3 regions of the Nostoc sp. CmiVER01 genome follow, and region 2 is predicted to be linked to each of the others. Evidence: predicted binding sites of a transcription regulator. Region 2 holds the regulator's gene; each other region holds the start of a gene.

Region 1 (4,334 bases), on a different contig from region 2:
GGTCGTGGAGAATTTGCGAACCAAGGTTGCTCAACTAACTCCAGAAATTGCTGCTTAAGGAATTTATATTGCTTTATGCAACAGTCCACCCATCTGTTCGCTGATGTGATGTGAGTGCTGAGGATATCCGCATTATGTTTCGAGCAGATCGAGGACTGGGGGAAGTGGACGGGATGAGCATTGCCTTGGTTGGAAGTGGTTTTCGTAAGTGTAGGCAAACCGTCCACACTTTGTCTACAACGTGTCTACAGAAAAGTTCCCGCTACTTCAATGAAAGCGATCGCAGTATTGAAAGTGGCTCATTAAGTCCTTAACGTAACTTTCTGCACAGTTGCTCATTTCTACCCCATGCCTAAATCTTAAGGATAAAGACCTCTGTCAGTCAGCGCCTGAGCCACTCTACCTACCCCTAAAGTATAAGCAGCTAATCGCAGAGGAATTTGCCGTATCTCCGACTGCTGAATCACCCGATGGTAAGCTTGTACCATCAAATGCTCCATTTCGCGGTTAACGCGTTCCTCATCCCAAAATACATAGGAAAGACCCTGCACCCACTCTAAATAACTGACTACTACACCGCCAGCATTCGCCAATATATCGGGTAGCACTGTCACACCCCGCGCCTCTAACGCCAAGTTAGCCTCAAGAGTAATCGGCCCGTTAGCTGCTTCTGCGACAATTCGTGCTTGCACTTGATTCACATTTTCTTCAGTGATTTGGTTTTCTAAAGCCGCCGGTATTAAAACATCGCAGGGCAAAGTTAATAAATCTGCATTGCTAATTGGTACAGATTGCGGGAAACCCATAATACTCTTACGATTTTCAGCAGCATAGACTTTCAACCTGGGAATATCAAGACCGACTTCGGAAAATATTCCTCCAGCACCCGTTGAAACAGCAATAACTTTCGCGCCTGCTTGATGTAATAATTCTGCTGCGGCACAGCCAACGTTACCGAAACCCTGAATAGCTACTCGGATACCTGCTAAGGATTTACCTTGCTGTGCCAGCGCCTCACGGACAATAATCATCACGCCACGTCCGGTTGCCATTTCTCGTCCCAGCGAACCACCAATAGAAAGCGGTTTTCCAGTTACAACCCCTGGTACAGCATGACCGACATTCACAGAGTAAGTGTCCATCATCCAAGCCATCTCACGGGCAGAAGTACCCATATCTGGAGCAGGAATATCTACAGCAGGCCCAATATCTTTAATCAACTCGCTGATATAACGGCGGGTGATTCGCTCTAGTTCGCCAACACTGTAGCGTTTCGGATCTATGGGAATGCCACCCTTCCCACCACCGTAAGGTATACCTAACAAAGCACATTTCCAGGTCATCAGCATTGCTAGAGCAGATACTTCCCGTAATGTCACTGCTGGATGGTAACGGGTTCCACCCTTGTAGGGGCCTAAAACATCGGAGTGTTGCACCCGGTGTCCAGCAAGAACCTGTATTTCCCCATTATCTAATTTCACGGGGATGGAAACCGTCACAACCTTACGCGGGTGGCTAAGAATTTCTAGCAAACCCTGATTTAAATTTAATTCTTTAGCTGCCGCTTCTAAGTAGCTACATGCTTGATCAAATGGGCATATATGCGCTGGAGAAGCAGGTTCTGGCAGCAACAGAGATTTTGAAATCATAAAATTTTCTCCTAATCACGGTATCTTTACGAACCGGATATCATCTGTATTTAGCTTATCCTTTTTTTTAGGGAAATAAAATTTTTGTAGTTTTTGTTACAGTTTTATATTTTATATTCTGCTATTGCTACAAAAGCAGGATAATTATATATCAAGAGCAAAAACTTAAGTAAAACTTATATATAACGTCAGTCAGATAGTTAAAATGACAAGTTTTTACCTTGCTAGTGCGATCGCTGCATTCTGTCCTCCAAAGCCAAAACTGCAACATAGTACTTGCCTAATTTTACTTAAACGTGCAGATGTAACGATATCTAAATCAAACTCCGGCTGCTGAAATCCTACACAAGGTGGTAATATTTGATGCTTTAAGGCCATGAGAGAAAAAGCCACACCTAAAGCTCCAGATGCTCCTAATGTGTGGCCTGAGCTTCCCTTGGTGGAACTAACTGCCACCCCTTGGGGAAACAAACGCTGGATTACCATGCTCTCCATTTGGTCATTTAGCTGGGTAGCTGTGCCATGAGCATGAATGTAATCAATATCAGTTGGTGAGAGGCAACTACGTTCTAGACATTGTTTGATAGCAGCGATCGCACTTTTGCCTTCAGGTTCTGGTGAATTACCATGATATGCATCGTTAGTTAAGCCAAAACCGAGAATTTCACCATACACTTTTGCTTGACGCTGTTTTGCCAACTCTGCTGATTCCAAGACAAACACAGCTGCGCCTTCGCCTAACACTAAGCCTTGCCGGTGCAAATCAAAGGGATAAGCCCCAGTTTTTGCCAAAGCACCCATCTGCTGAAATCCAGCTAAAGTTAGGGGTGTAATCGGCGCTTCTATTGCGCCAGCGATCGCCTGTTGACATTGCCCAGTTTGAATAAGCAAAGCTGCTTGAGCAATCGCCCAAATTCCAGTTGCACAAGCTGCCATCGGTGCTAAAACTATACCTGATGCACCGATTTGTCTTGCAGTAGCGATCGCGTTCATGTGAGGTAATGTATCTAGCCAATTTCCAAAAGAGGACACGGACAAATTCGCTACATCTTTATACATTTGCTGCGCCATGATTTCCCAAGACGCTTGATAAGAGCGACTCGATCCAATGACTACAGCACAATCAGGTGCATGTGAAACTAAGCCAGAATCTTGTAAAGCAGAAGCTACAACCATCTGAGTTAACATTGTCAACTCAGATGGTTGTTGACCAATCAAACCTAGAGGAAGTGGTGTAAATTCTGGAAAAGGTTGATGTAATCGAATTCCAGATTTACTTGCTAGCAAATTTTGCCAGCTATCTTCTAAGTTTCCACCCAAGGCGGAAATTAAACCAATACCAGTGACAACAACCTTTGTCAATTTAGGAGTTAGTAGTTATTTTCCCCCTGCCCCCTGCCCTCTTCCTCTACTTCCCTGATATTTTCAGATTTTCAGCACCTTGTGTGACTTTAGCGGAGTCAATGCGATCGCCTTGCTTAATTTTGTTTACTACATCAAAGCCTTGAGTTACATTGCCAAACACAGCATAGTTACCATCTAAGAACGGCAAATCTGCTAAAGCAAAGTAAAACTGGGCAGAGGCGGAGTCTGGTGCTTGCGATCGTGCCATCGCTACTGCACCCTGTTTATGGGGTAATACGACAGGTTGAGCAGTAGCATCAAAGGGTTTATTGTAAGTCGGAGTATCTGAACCTTTCGCCTTAACCTCTAAAGGTATATAACGAGCATTTCCCGTTTTTGGGTCAATATAACTACCAGTTCCCAGTCTATCTGCTGGAACTTTCGGGTCTTTACTTTGTGGATCGCCCCCTTGAACAACAAATGGTTGGGGTTCCCGTACAACTCGATGGAAAACTAAACCATCGTATACACCCTTCTGTACTAAATCTATGAAGTTGCCTGCTGTAATAGGGGCATCAGTGCCATCTACTTCGATAGTAATCGGCGAGCCTTTAACCGTAAGTACCACAGTAGCCTTGCCATCGAGACGTGGTAAATCTGCCAGTCCAGGAATACTCTCACTATTAGTTTCAGATGAAGATGTTGCTTCAGTAGTTGTCTTGCTGCTTGCCTCGCTTGTGGTCGAGGTAGCTGTCGAGATTGGAGAAGACGTATTAGATGCGACTTGCTGTGTTGAACATCCACCCAACATCAAAGCACTGATGATCGCAATAGAAAGCAAAAATTGTGAAATTTTTAACCGCATTGCCTGTTACCGATTTAACCAGAGTATCTTATCGTTTCGAGGGGTATTGGGAATGGGAATTGGGAATGGGGAATTGGGAATTGGGGATTGAGCATTGGTCATTAATCAATAACTCTTCTTCCCCTGCTCCCCCTGCTCCCCCTGCTCCCTCATCCCCACTTCCTTACAGTCCTTCTAATGACACTCCTAAAAAGCGGGCTAATTTTGCACCTTCTGTTTCTAACTCTGTTAAAGATAACGGTTGTCCAACCCGTGTTAAGGGTATATCTCGCCGACCCTTAATGCGTAGATAGAGGGCGCGAAGAGGATTAAGACCTTCTTTGACGGCTATTCGCACTGACTGTACATCTTCTATGCGACCGTCAATCTCAATTCGGCGGTTTTTGCCAGGAAATCCCCAACGGAAGATTTTAATTGTGCCAGTTTCCTGATTAAATTCGTTGTAACCGCCTCCTACGTCCCATAAAATTACTAGC
Region 2 (4,334 bases):
CCACTAATTTTACTCTCAATGGCCCGGCTGTATAAGTGTCCTCTGCTGCGATCGCTTTAATCTCTAATGGTTGATTGTATTGTCTTAATTGGCTAACAAAGCGTAAGAAAGTCCCCTCTACTTGTACATCTTCGACAATTCCGGCATTACGGGCCCGAAATTGGGAAGCAGAAATCAATATTTCCAGTCGCTGCTGTAACTGATAGGATGTCATGGTTTTGGAATCAGCAGTCGTTGTGGCTAGTACTGCGCCTCCCGAAAAAACCAATTGATTACGGGCTATATCGGTGAAAAATTCTATCTGCTTTTCTCCTCTAACGTAATTACCAGCCGAGAAAATCCGCACCACGTATTCTTGACCATCGCCAATTGGCTTGCTCAACTGGTCAATCCTATCCTGAGTCACGCGCAGTAGCTCTACATTTGCAGGATTCGCCCCAGGCTCACTTAATCTGAGGTTGGCGTTGCGATTGGCTTCTTGTAAAAGTTGTATCACTGCCTGACGAGCAGCAGCAGGTTGGGTAACACGAACTACAGCAGCAGCCAGAACTTGACTGCGAACTAAGGCTAGCTTACCTAGACGCAGATCGCGGTAGGACTGATAATATTTTTCCAACCTGGCAACTTCCATTTCTAGTTGCTCCTGTTGTGCTTCCAAGTCTTTGAGGCGTGATTCCCGTTTGGCAATTACTTGCTCTCGCGCTGCAACTTCTACATTACGCTTTTGAATTAATTGATCGAGTTGGGCAATTTTTTGATCGCGTACTTCTATGCCTTCTTGGCGATTGGCAAGTTCGCGATCGCGTTTTTCAATAGCTGTTTTGGCTTCGTCAATAGCTTTTTTAGCTTCAGCGTACAGTCGTTGACGCTCTGTCTTTAGTAGTTCAACTGCGGCCTGTAGCTCCTTTCTCTGATTGTAAACGCTTTGCAATTCAGCTATAGCTTTTTGGTATTGAGGTACAACTTGTTCTAGCTGACTTTGAGTGCGTTGGAGTTGAGTTTGAGTTTGAGCTTGTTGACTAATGGTGCGGTTCAACTGAGCTTGTGTTTGGCGTTGTTTGGCATTGGCCGCCTGCAAATATTGATTAATTACCTGCAAGTCTTGTTGTGCTTTTGTTTGGGCAATTCTTGCTTGGTTTAGCTCACTCTCTACCTGACTTTTTTGAGTTTCTGCGGTTTTTAGCTGTTCCCGCTTCTGTCTGAGGTCTGTTTGAATATCTTCTAATTCAAAGACTCCCTTTCGCAAGCCTTCGTCGGCAGCGAATAAAATCCCTAATGTTGATGCAGAAATCAAACCGCCCGTAAAAATAGTTACTAGTACAGCAGTATTTTTTGGACGTAGGTTAAAAAGTGAGAGGCGGGCTTTGCCAACTCGTGTGCCGATGCGATCGCCCACGGTTGCAATTACGCCTCCCAGAATTAAAATTGCTGCGATGAGGATGTATCCGGTGGTCATCTTTAGCTACCGAAATCCTTCCAGATACAGCCTACTACTTTTAAGCATTGTCTGGAAAGAAGTGGAAATTGGCAATAGCTGAAATTACTCAATTTTAGATTTACCTCTAGCTATTAGTGTCATTTTTCAAAATAAAACACGCGCCGATTCCCCTTTCTCCAATTGATTTTATGTAAATTGCCTACTTAAGGTAACAGGTTTGTGCACAGTAATTTTCTTTTTGTGGATAGAAATCATCTTTTTCTCACGTAAATCCCCTAGTAGCCTAGTAACAGTAACACGAGTTGAACCAATTGCTTCTGCGATCGCTTGATGAGATAACTTCAGATCAATTGTGATCCCATCTGCACAAGGAACTCCAAAATCTCGACAAAGAATTAGCAAAAAACTCACCAACCTAGAACCCATATCTCGGTGAGCGAGAGTTTCAATCATCATCTCTGTTTGTAAAATGCGCGAAGACAGACCTCGCAGCATTAACATTGATAATTCTGGATTTTCCTTGAGTGCTTGCTCTACTTGTTCAATTGGTGCTGACAGTAATTCCGCAGGCGTAAATGCAACCGCATGGTAAAACCGATCTGACTTATTTCCCGTCAGCAATGACAATACACCAAAAACACTATTTTCCCGCAGCAACGCTACCGTTATTTCCTCTCCTGCCTCATACACCCTGGAAAGTTTAACAGCACCTTTCAAAAGAAAATAAACTCGTTCGGCAGGATCGCCAGGAAAAAAGATCGTTTTATTGCGTTCAAACGTTTCCACAACTGGCGGAAACGCCCCGGTCGCCATCTGACGAAATACATTTGCTAGGGCTTTATCTTGTGTCACGATCATCTCCCTTCCCCTACCCAATGCCGGAAAAACAAAAACTGATTACCTAAGAATACACCCGAAAAATGAATAAAGCACCGTCAACCTTTCTGTACTTTCCTATACTCAAACTAATCTCTTCATAACTCTTTGTTTATAATGATACATAATTGGTGATCCTTTCAGCTACAAATTGTTGATAAGTACTTCCAATAGCAGTATTAAAAAGGGTTTTTTAAAGAACAAATAAAGTTATTTTGGAAATATCTTTAGGAAAAATCAAGATTTTTGTCATAGCAAACACTCTTACCAATATTCATTTTTGCAAAGCCTGTATAAAACAAAGACAAAACGTGCCTCAGATTCTAGTATGCTCCTAGATGATCGATCGCATTAACAATTTATATGCTAAATCTGACTGGAAAAAATGCTCTTGTTACAGGTATTGCCAATAACCGCTCGATCGCCTGGGGCATCGCCCAACAGTTGCACCTCGCCGGAGCAAACCTGGGTATTACTTACCTGCCCGATGAACGCGGCAAGATGGAGAAAAAAGTTGCGGAATTGGTAGAACCCCTCAACCCCAGCTTATTTGTTCCCTGTAATGTCCAAAATGATGAACAGATTCAATCTACCTTTGAGACAATCCGTGAAAAGTGGGGAAAGCTAGACATCCTCATCCATTGTCTTGCCTTTGCCAGCAAAGATGATTTGACTGGAGATTTTAGTCAAACCTCTCGTTCTGGCTTCAACACCGCCTTAGAAATTAGTACCTACTCACTGGTGCAGTTAACTGGTGCAGCTAAACCTTTGATGACAGAGGGAGGTAGTATCGTCACCCTCACATATTTAGGCGGTGTTAGGGCAATCCCTAACTATAATGTCATGGGAGTTGCCAAAGCTGGCTTAGAAATGAGTGTACGTTACCTAGCCGCCGAACTAGGGCCACAAAATATCCGCGTCAATGCCATTTCCGCAGGCCCCATCCGCACCTTGGCATCTTCAGCAGTGGGTGGGATTTTGGATATGATTCATCATGTAGAAGAAGTAGCTCCCCTACGACGCACCGTAACTCAGCTAGAAGTGGGTAATGCTGCCGCTTTCTTATGTAGTGATTTGTCTAGCGGCATTACCGGACAAATTCTATATGTAGATGCAGGATATGAAATTATGGGAATGTAAGATAATTTGGGGAGTGGAGAGTAGGGAGTGGGGAGTAGGGGGAGTAAGCGAAGAATTATTCTTGCCCATTCCCCATTCCCCATTCCCCATTCCCCATTCCCCATTCCCCATTCCCCACTCCCCATTCCTATGCAAACAACCAATCGTCAAGTTAATTCAAACTACGACCAGTCAACTAAAACCCCTCGGATTGCCACTGTTCACCGCACCACTGGCGAAACTAATGTGCAAGTTACCATCAATCTGGATGGTAGAGGAACTTGCACAGCAGCAACAGGTGTTCCGTTTTTAGATCACATGTTGCATCAAATTGCTTCCCACGGGCTGATTGATATAGATGTTCAAGCCAAGGGAGACTGGGAAATTGATGACCATCACACCAACGAAGATGTAGGTATTACCTTGGGTCAAGCCTTTAACCAAGCACTAGGGGACAGAAAAGGCATTGTCCGCTTTGGTAATTTTCTTGCGCCACTGGATGAAGCTTTAGTTCAGGTAGCGCTAGACTTTTCTGGACGCCCTCACCTGAGTTACGGCTTACAAATTCCTACCCAGCGTGTAGGAACCTATGACACTCAACTCGTACGCGAATTTTTTGTGGCACTGGTGAACCATAGCCAAATGACACTGCACATTCGGCAACTGGATGGCATTAATTCTCATCACATTATTGAAGCGACATTTAAGGCGTTTGCAAGAGCAACTCGGCTGGCGGTGGAAATTGACCCTCGTCGTGCTAGTCTAATTCCCAGTTCTAAAGGCGTTTTGTAAAGCTAACCAGAATTATTTGCTAGGACTAATATTTTTAGTGTTAACTCAGCTACTCTATTTACGACAATTGACACACAGGTTAGTGATGGTTATTATCAGCCTATTGGGT
Region 3 (4,334 bases), on a different contig from region 2:
AACATCAGCCGACAGCAGGCTGAAACAGCCAGAAAATCTTTGGCGAAAGTTATTGCTGCCAGACAAAAAAAGCAGTAGCACTCATTCGGCGAACTGTTTGCCGAAAGTATTTTAATATCTGAGAGAATGTAAGAAAAATCACGGCAGGCTTCATCAGCGATCGGCAGCGCACAACAAGTAATCTATTTTGTTAAAAGCTTGCTGTTATTTTTAAACTTTATTGTCGTGAACCAAAGAACATGGATAAAGTTATCGTCTGTTTTCAAAAAATAGTTATTTCTTTAATTCTGATAATTATGCTTGTCAGTTGCAGCGCGGCTTCCACCCAGCAAAAAGAGATAATGGTGCGTATCTCGGAAATTGAAATAGATTCCAATTATCTCAATGAATATAAAGCCATTCTGAAAGAAGAATCTGAAGCATCAGTCAGATTGGAACCGGGTGTTATTTCGATTTTCCCGATGTATCAAAAAGAAAATCCGACTGAGGTTAGGATTCTAGAAATCTACGCCAGCCGCGAAGAATACGAGTCACATCTCAAAACCCCGCATTTCCAACACTATAAAACCACGACGCAGAAAATGGTCAAATCGCTGAAGCTAGTTGATATGGAAACGATAGACGCAAAGACGATGACTAAAATATTCAAAAAGATAGAAAAAGGTGGAAAATGAGTTCAGAAAATAAATAATTCACGGCAGAAGATTTAAAGCGATAAATGAAGCTGATGACCTGCATATTTCGCTATTTAGGGACGACGGCGTGACCTATGGCACACCGACTTGGGTATGGATGTTTTACATCGTCAAACATCCATACCCAAAGTAGTTTTTAAATGCCTCAAATCTAATTCAATTGGGCACCTTTGATAGTAAAGTTGAACTATTTTTTCACTGCATCTGCAAGCCACCAAACCGCGATGCCTGACGCATCTAATTTAATACTCCTTGTTGATACTCCTTTTCCTAGAACCCGAAACAAAAGCCAACTGCGATCGCCTAACGTATCTAATTAATGATCAATGGTATTAAAAGCTATAACCCTTATTCTCCATAGCTTAGGGCTTTTATTAGTGCCATTAATTTTAGAGAGTTATGATTTTGCCCGCAAAGGGCAAAATCTTGAATAAAGCCCTTCTCAACGTCTAGAGTTCACAAAAAAGCGATCGCTCCATTGAACCAAAGTGCGATCGCTATTTATGTTTATGTCGGGGTAGACACCTTGCCCACCTAAAATCTAAATATCTATCTCGCTCAACTCACGTGTAATGTGATCGAATGGTTCATCCACAAAAGTAGTATTAACTACACCTGCTGCTGCCACTTGTTCCTTAATCAGATCCTTGAGAATTTGGATACCACGAACTGTAGGTCCAATAGGTACTCCTAAAGAATTGTAAGTTTCCCGCAGCCCTTGTAGCACACGCTCATCTAATACATTGGTGTTTCCAGCAACCAACGCATAGGTAGCATAGCGCAGATAGTAGTCCATATCCCGCAGACAAGCTGCATAACGACGAGTTGTATAAGCATTTCCACCAGGGCGAATCAATTCTGGCAGTTCTTCAAATAACTTTAAACCAGCTTGCTTGACAAGTGCAGCCGCATTAGTATTTATTGCCGCCGCCGCTTGTACTCGTGCTGTACCACTGTCAAAGTAAGACTTTAGGCTATCGATCGCATTCCGGTCAAAATACCGACCAGCTAAGTCATAATTCTTAATTAAACTTGTTACCGCATCGCGCATTCCTTCTTCTCCCAATCATTACTATTTATGGTTTGATATTTATTTGGCTGCACTTATGCACCAGTAAATTTTTGTGCTATTAAAAATAGATTCGGCACAAAAACAATTTATCCACTATCTATGGATTCTATGCCAAAGTTGACCCCTATATGATGAACTTTCCAGTTTTGTACAGATGATCCCTGAAAGGTTAATATAACCTGATAATCTAGATATCTGTAACACAAACTACAAAATCAGCTAATGTCTAGTATTTAAGATATTTCTGGTGTGTCACGGCCTGATTGAGATCAGCAGGGTTAGGATGCAATGTAAGATTCTGGTTTACTTTAGGAAATTGGTAGAGAAGGAGTAACAATGACAACACCCCAAGAAGTCTTGAAAAAAATTCAAGATGAAAAAATTGAACTGATTGATCTCAAATTCATCGATACAGTAGGGACTTGGCAACACCTCACACTGTATCAAAACCAAATCGATGAGACTGCATTCACTGATGGCGTACCTTTTGACGGTTCCAGCATTCGGGGTTGGAAAGCGATCAATGAATCGGATATGACGATGGTACTCGACCCCAACACTGCTTGGATCGACCCATTCATGGAAGTGCCAACACTAAGTATAGTTTGTAGTATTAAGGAACCCCGCACGGGTGAATGGTACAATCGTTGCCCACGCGTTATTGCCCAAAAAGCAATAGATTACCTGGTTTCCACTGGTGTTGGTGACACAGCTTTCTTTGGCCCTGAAGCTGAGTTCTTTATCTTTGACAATGCTAGGTTTGCCCAAACCGCCAACGAAGGCTACTACTTCTTAGACTCTGAAGAAGGTGCTTGGAATTCCGGTAAAGCTGGTACAGAGAACAAACCCAACTTAGGTTACAAACCACGCTTCAAAGAAGGTTACTTCCCAGTTTCACCGACGGATTCTTTTCAAGATATCCGTACAGAGATGCTGTTGACGATGGCACAATTAGGTGTACCTATTGAAAAGCATCACCACGAAGTAGCTACTGGTGGTCAGTGCGAACTAGGTTTCCGCTTTGGCAAGTTGATCGAAGCGGCTGACTGGTTGATGATTTACAAATATGTCATCAAGAACGTTGCCAAAAAACACGGCAAAACCGTCACCTTCATGCCAAAACCAATTTTTGGCGACAACGGTTCGGGAATGCACTGTCACCAATCCATTTGGAAAGACGGACAACCTCTGTTCGCAGGTGATAAGTATGCTGGTTTGAGCGATATGGCATTGCACTACATTGGTGGTCTTCTCAAACACGCACCAGCGCTGTTGGCAATTACCAACCCTAGCACCAACTCATACAAGCGCCTAGTACCTGGTTATGAAGCACCAGTAAACTTAGCCTACTCCCAAGGGAACCGTTCTGCTTCTATCCGTATTCCTTTATCTGGCACTAACCCTAAAGCCAAACGTTTAGAATTCCGTTGTCCAGATGCTACTTCTAACCCATACTTAGCATTTGCTGCAATGCTTTGTGCTGGTCTTGATGGCATCAAGAACAAAATCCATCCTGGTGAACCCTTAGATAAGAATATCTATGAACTCTCTCCAGAAGAACTAGCAAAAGTTCCTTCAACTCCAGGTTCTTTAGAACTGGCGTTGCAAGCACTAGAAAAAGATCACGCCTTCTTGACCGAATCAGGCGTATTCACGGAAGACTTTATCGAAAATTGGATTGACTACAAGCTAGGTAACGAAGTCAAGCAGTTACAGCTGCGTCCTCATCCCTACGAGTTTTACCTCTATTACGATGCTTAATTAAGTATCGTAGCTATCTAAATATATAAGTTTAGCCACCCTAGAGTAAAGGGTGGCTTTTTTTCCAGAGTTGTCAGTTGAGACTTTCACTCAAATCAACCTTAAAACTCCTGAAACTTAGCTCATAGAAGCATGACTTGGCCCATAAATCATCCGAGTATTAGCGTCTACCTTCCCTTGAATCGGGTTCCAGTAGTGGGATGCTTCTTCAGGAAGACCAAGTTCTTGTGCAGCCCGCATCAGCATTGATTGTTGGCGATTTTTAACTTGCTGATGTTCACGCACCATCAACGCACGAGATTTATCTGCGATAGACATAACCATAGTCCTCTCTATTTGTTATATATTTTTTGGTTGCCTCGTAAACTAATATAGCAAAAATTCTGTAACATAAGCTACTTTTTATAAAAGTTTATGTTTGCCTTTGCTGACAATATTAGGTATTTTTCCCGAAAGTTCGAAAAATCTTTCCTAATCTACCTTTGATAGCTAAAATCATCTAGCTTCAGATTTGTCTCACCTTGGAGCCTTTACCTTTCCAACAGTAGGTAATTTTTCGTTACAATTATTTACATAAACGTATCAAAACTTGAGCTATTTTTATGCCTGAGAGTTTAACTAAATTGACTTATCAAACCTTTCAGCAGGGCAAAAATTACTTTGGTCTGGCTCACAAAATATTAAATTCACGGTTGATGAACCTGGTATATCCGACACTTGGACAAAAGACCAAACCCATCCCGAATGAGCTTTTACTCAAACTTCAACAGAGATTGAATCAGTTGCTGGAAACAGACTGGCAAGAT

Evidence for each region. The regulator NtcA, encoded in region 2, controls nitrogen genes in cyanobacteria. The targets are predictions, from matches to a motif close to TNTGTANNNNNNNNTACANA.
Region 1: a site for NtcA is predicted at 1,733-1,752, ahead of RMZ43_RS31400 (Glu/Leu/Phe/Val family dehydrogenase). Genes of this name have one in related genera too.
Region 3: a site for NtcA is predicted at 1,962-1,981, ahead of glnA (type I glutamate--ammonia ligase). Genes of this name have one in related genera too.

What each region holds. Positions count from the first base shown of each region.
Region 1 is NZ_JAVRBU020000024.1:1,281-5,614, reverse strand. Features, by position in the region: gene RMZ43_RS31405 (hypothetical protein) at 135-314, shown strand; gene RMZ43_RS31400 (Glu/Leu/Phe/Val family dehydrogenase) at 360-1,649, opposite strand; gene RMZ43_RS31395 (beta-ketoacyl-ACP synthase) at 1,866-3,011, opposite strand; gene RMZ43_RS31390 (peptidylprolyl isomerase) at 3,058-3,858, opposite strand; gene RMZ43_RS31385 (photosystem I assembly protein Ycf4) at 4,022-4,334, opposite strand, start outside.
Region 2 is NZ_JAVRBU020000012.1:234,162-238,495, forward strand. Features, by position in the region: gene RMZ43_RS22150 (DUF3084 domain-containing protein) at 1-1,456, opposite strand, end outside; gene ntcA (global nitrogen regulator NtcA) at 1,625-2,296, opposite strand; gene fabI (enoyl-ACP reductase FabI) at 2,678-3,454, shown strand; gene hisB (imidazoleglycerol-phosphate dehydratase HisB) at 3,584-4,225, shown strand.
Region 3 is NZ_JAVRBU020000006.1:118,378-122,711, forward strand. Features, by position in the region: gene RMZ43_RS11275 (carboxymuconolactone decarboxylase family protein) at 1-78, shown strand, start outside; gene RMZ43_RS11280 (putative quinol monooxygenase) at 240-674, shown strand; gene apcB (allophycocyanin subunit beta) at 1,237-1,746, opposite strand; gene glnA (type I glutamate--ammonia ligase) at 2,104-3,528, shown strand; gene RMZ43_RS11295 (hypothetical protein) at 3,646-3,846, opposite strand; gene RMZ43_RS11300 (class I SAM-dependent methyltransferase) at 4,131-4,334, shown strand, end outside.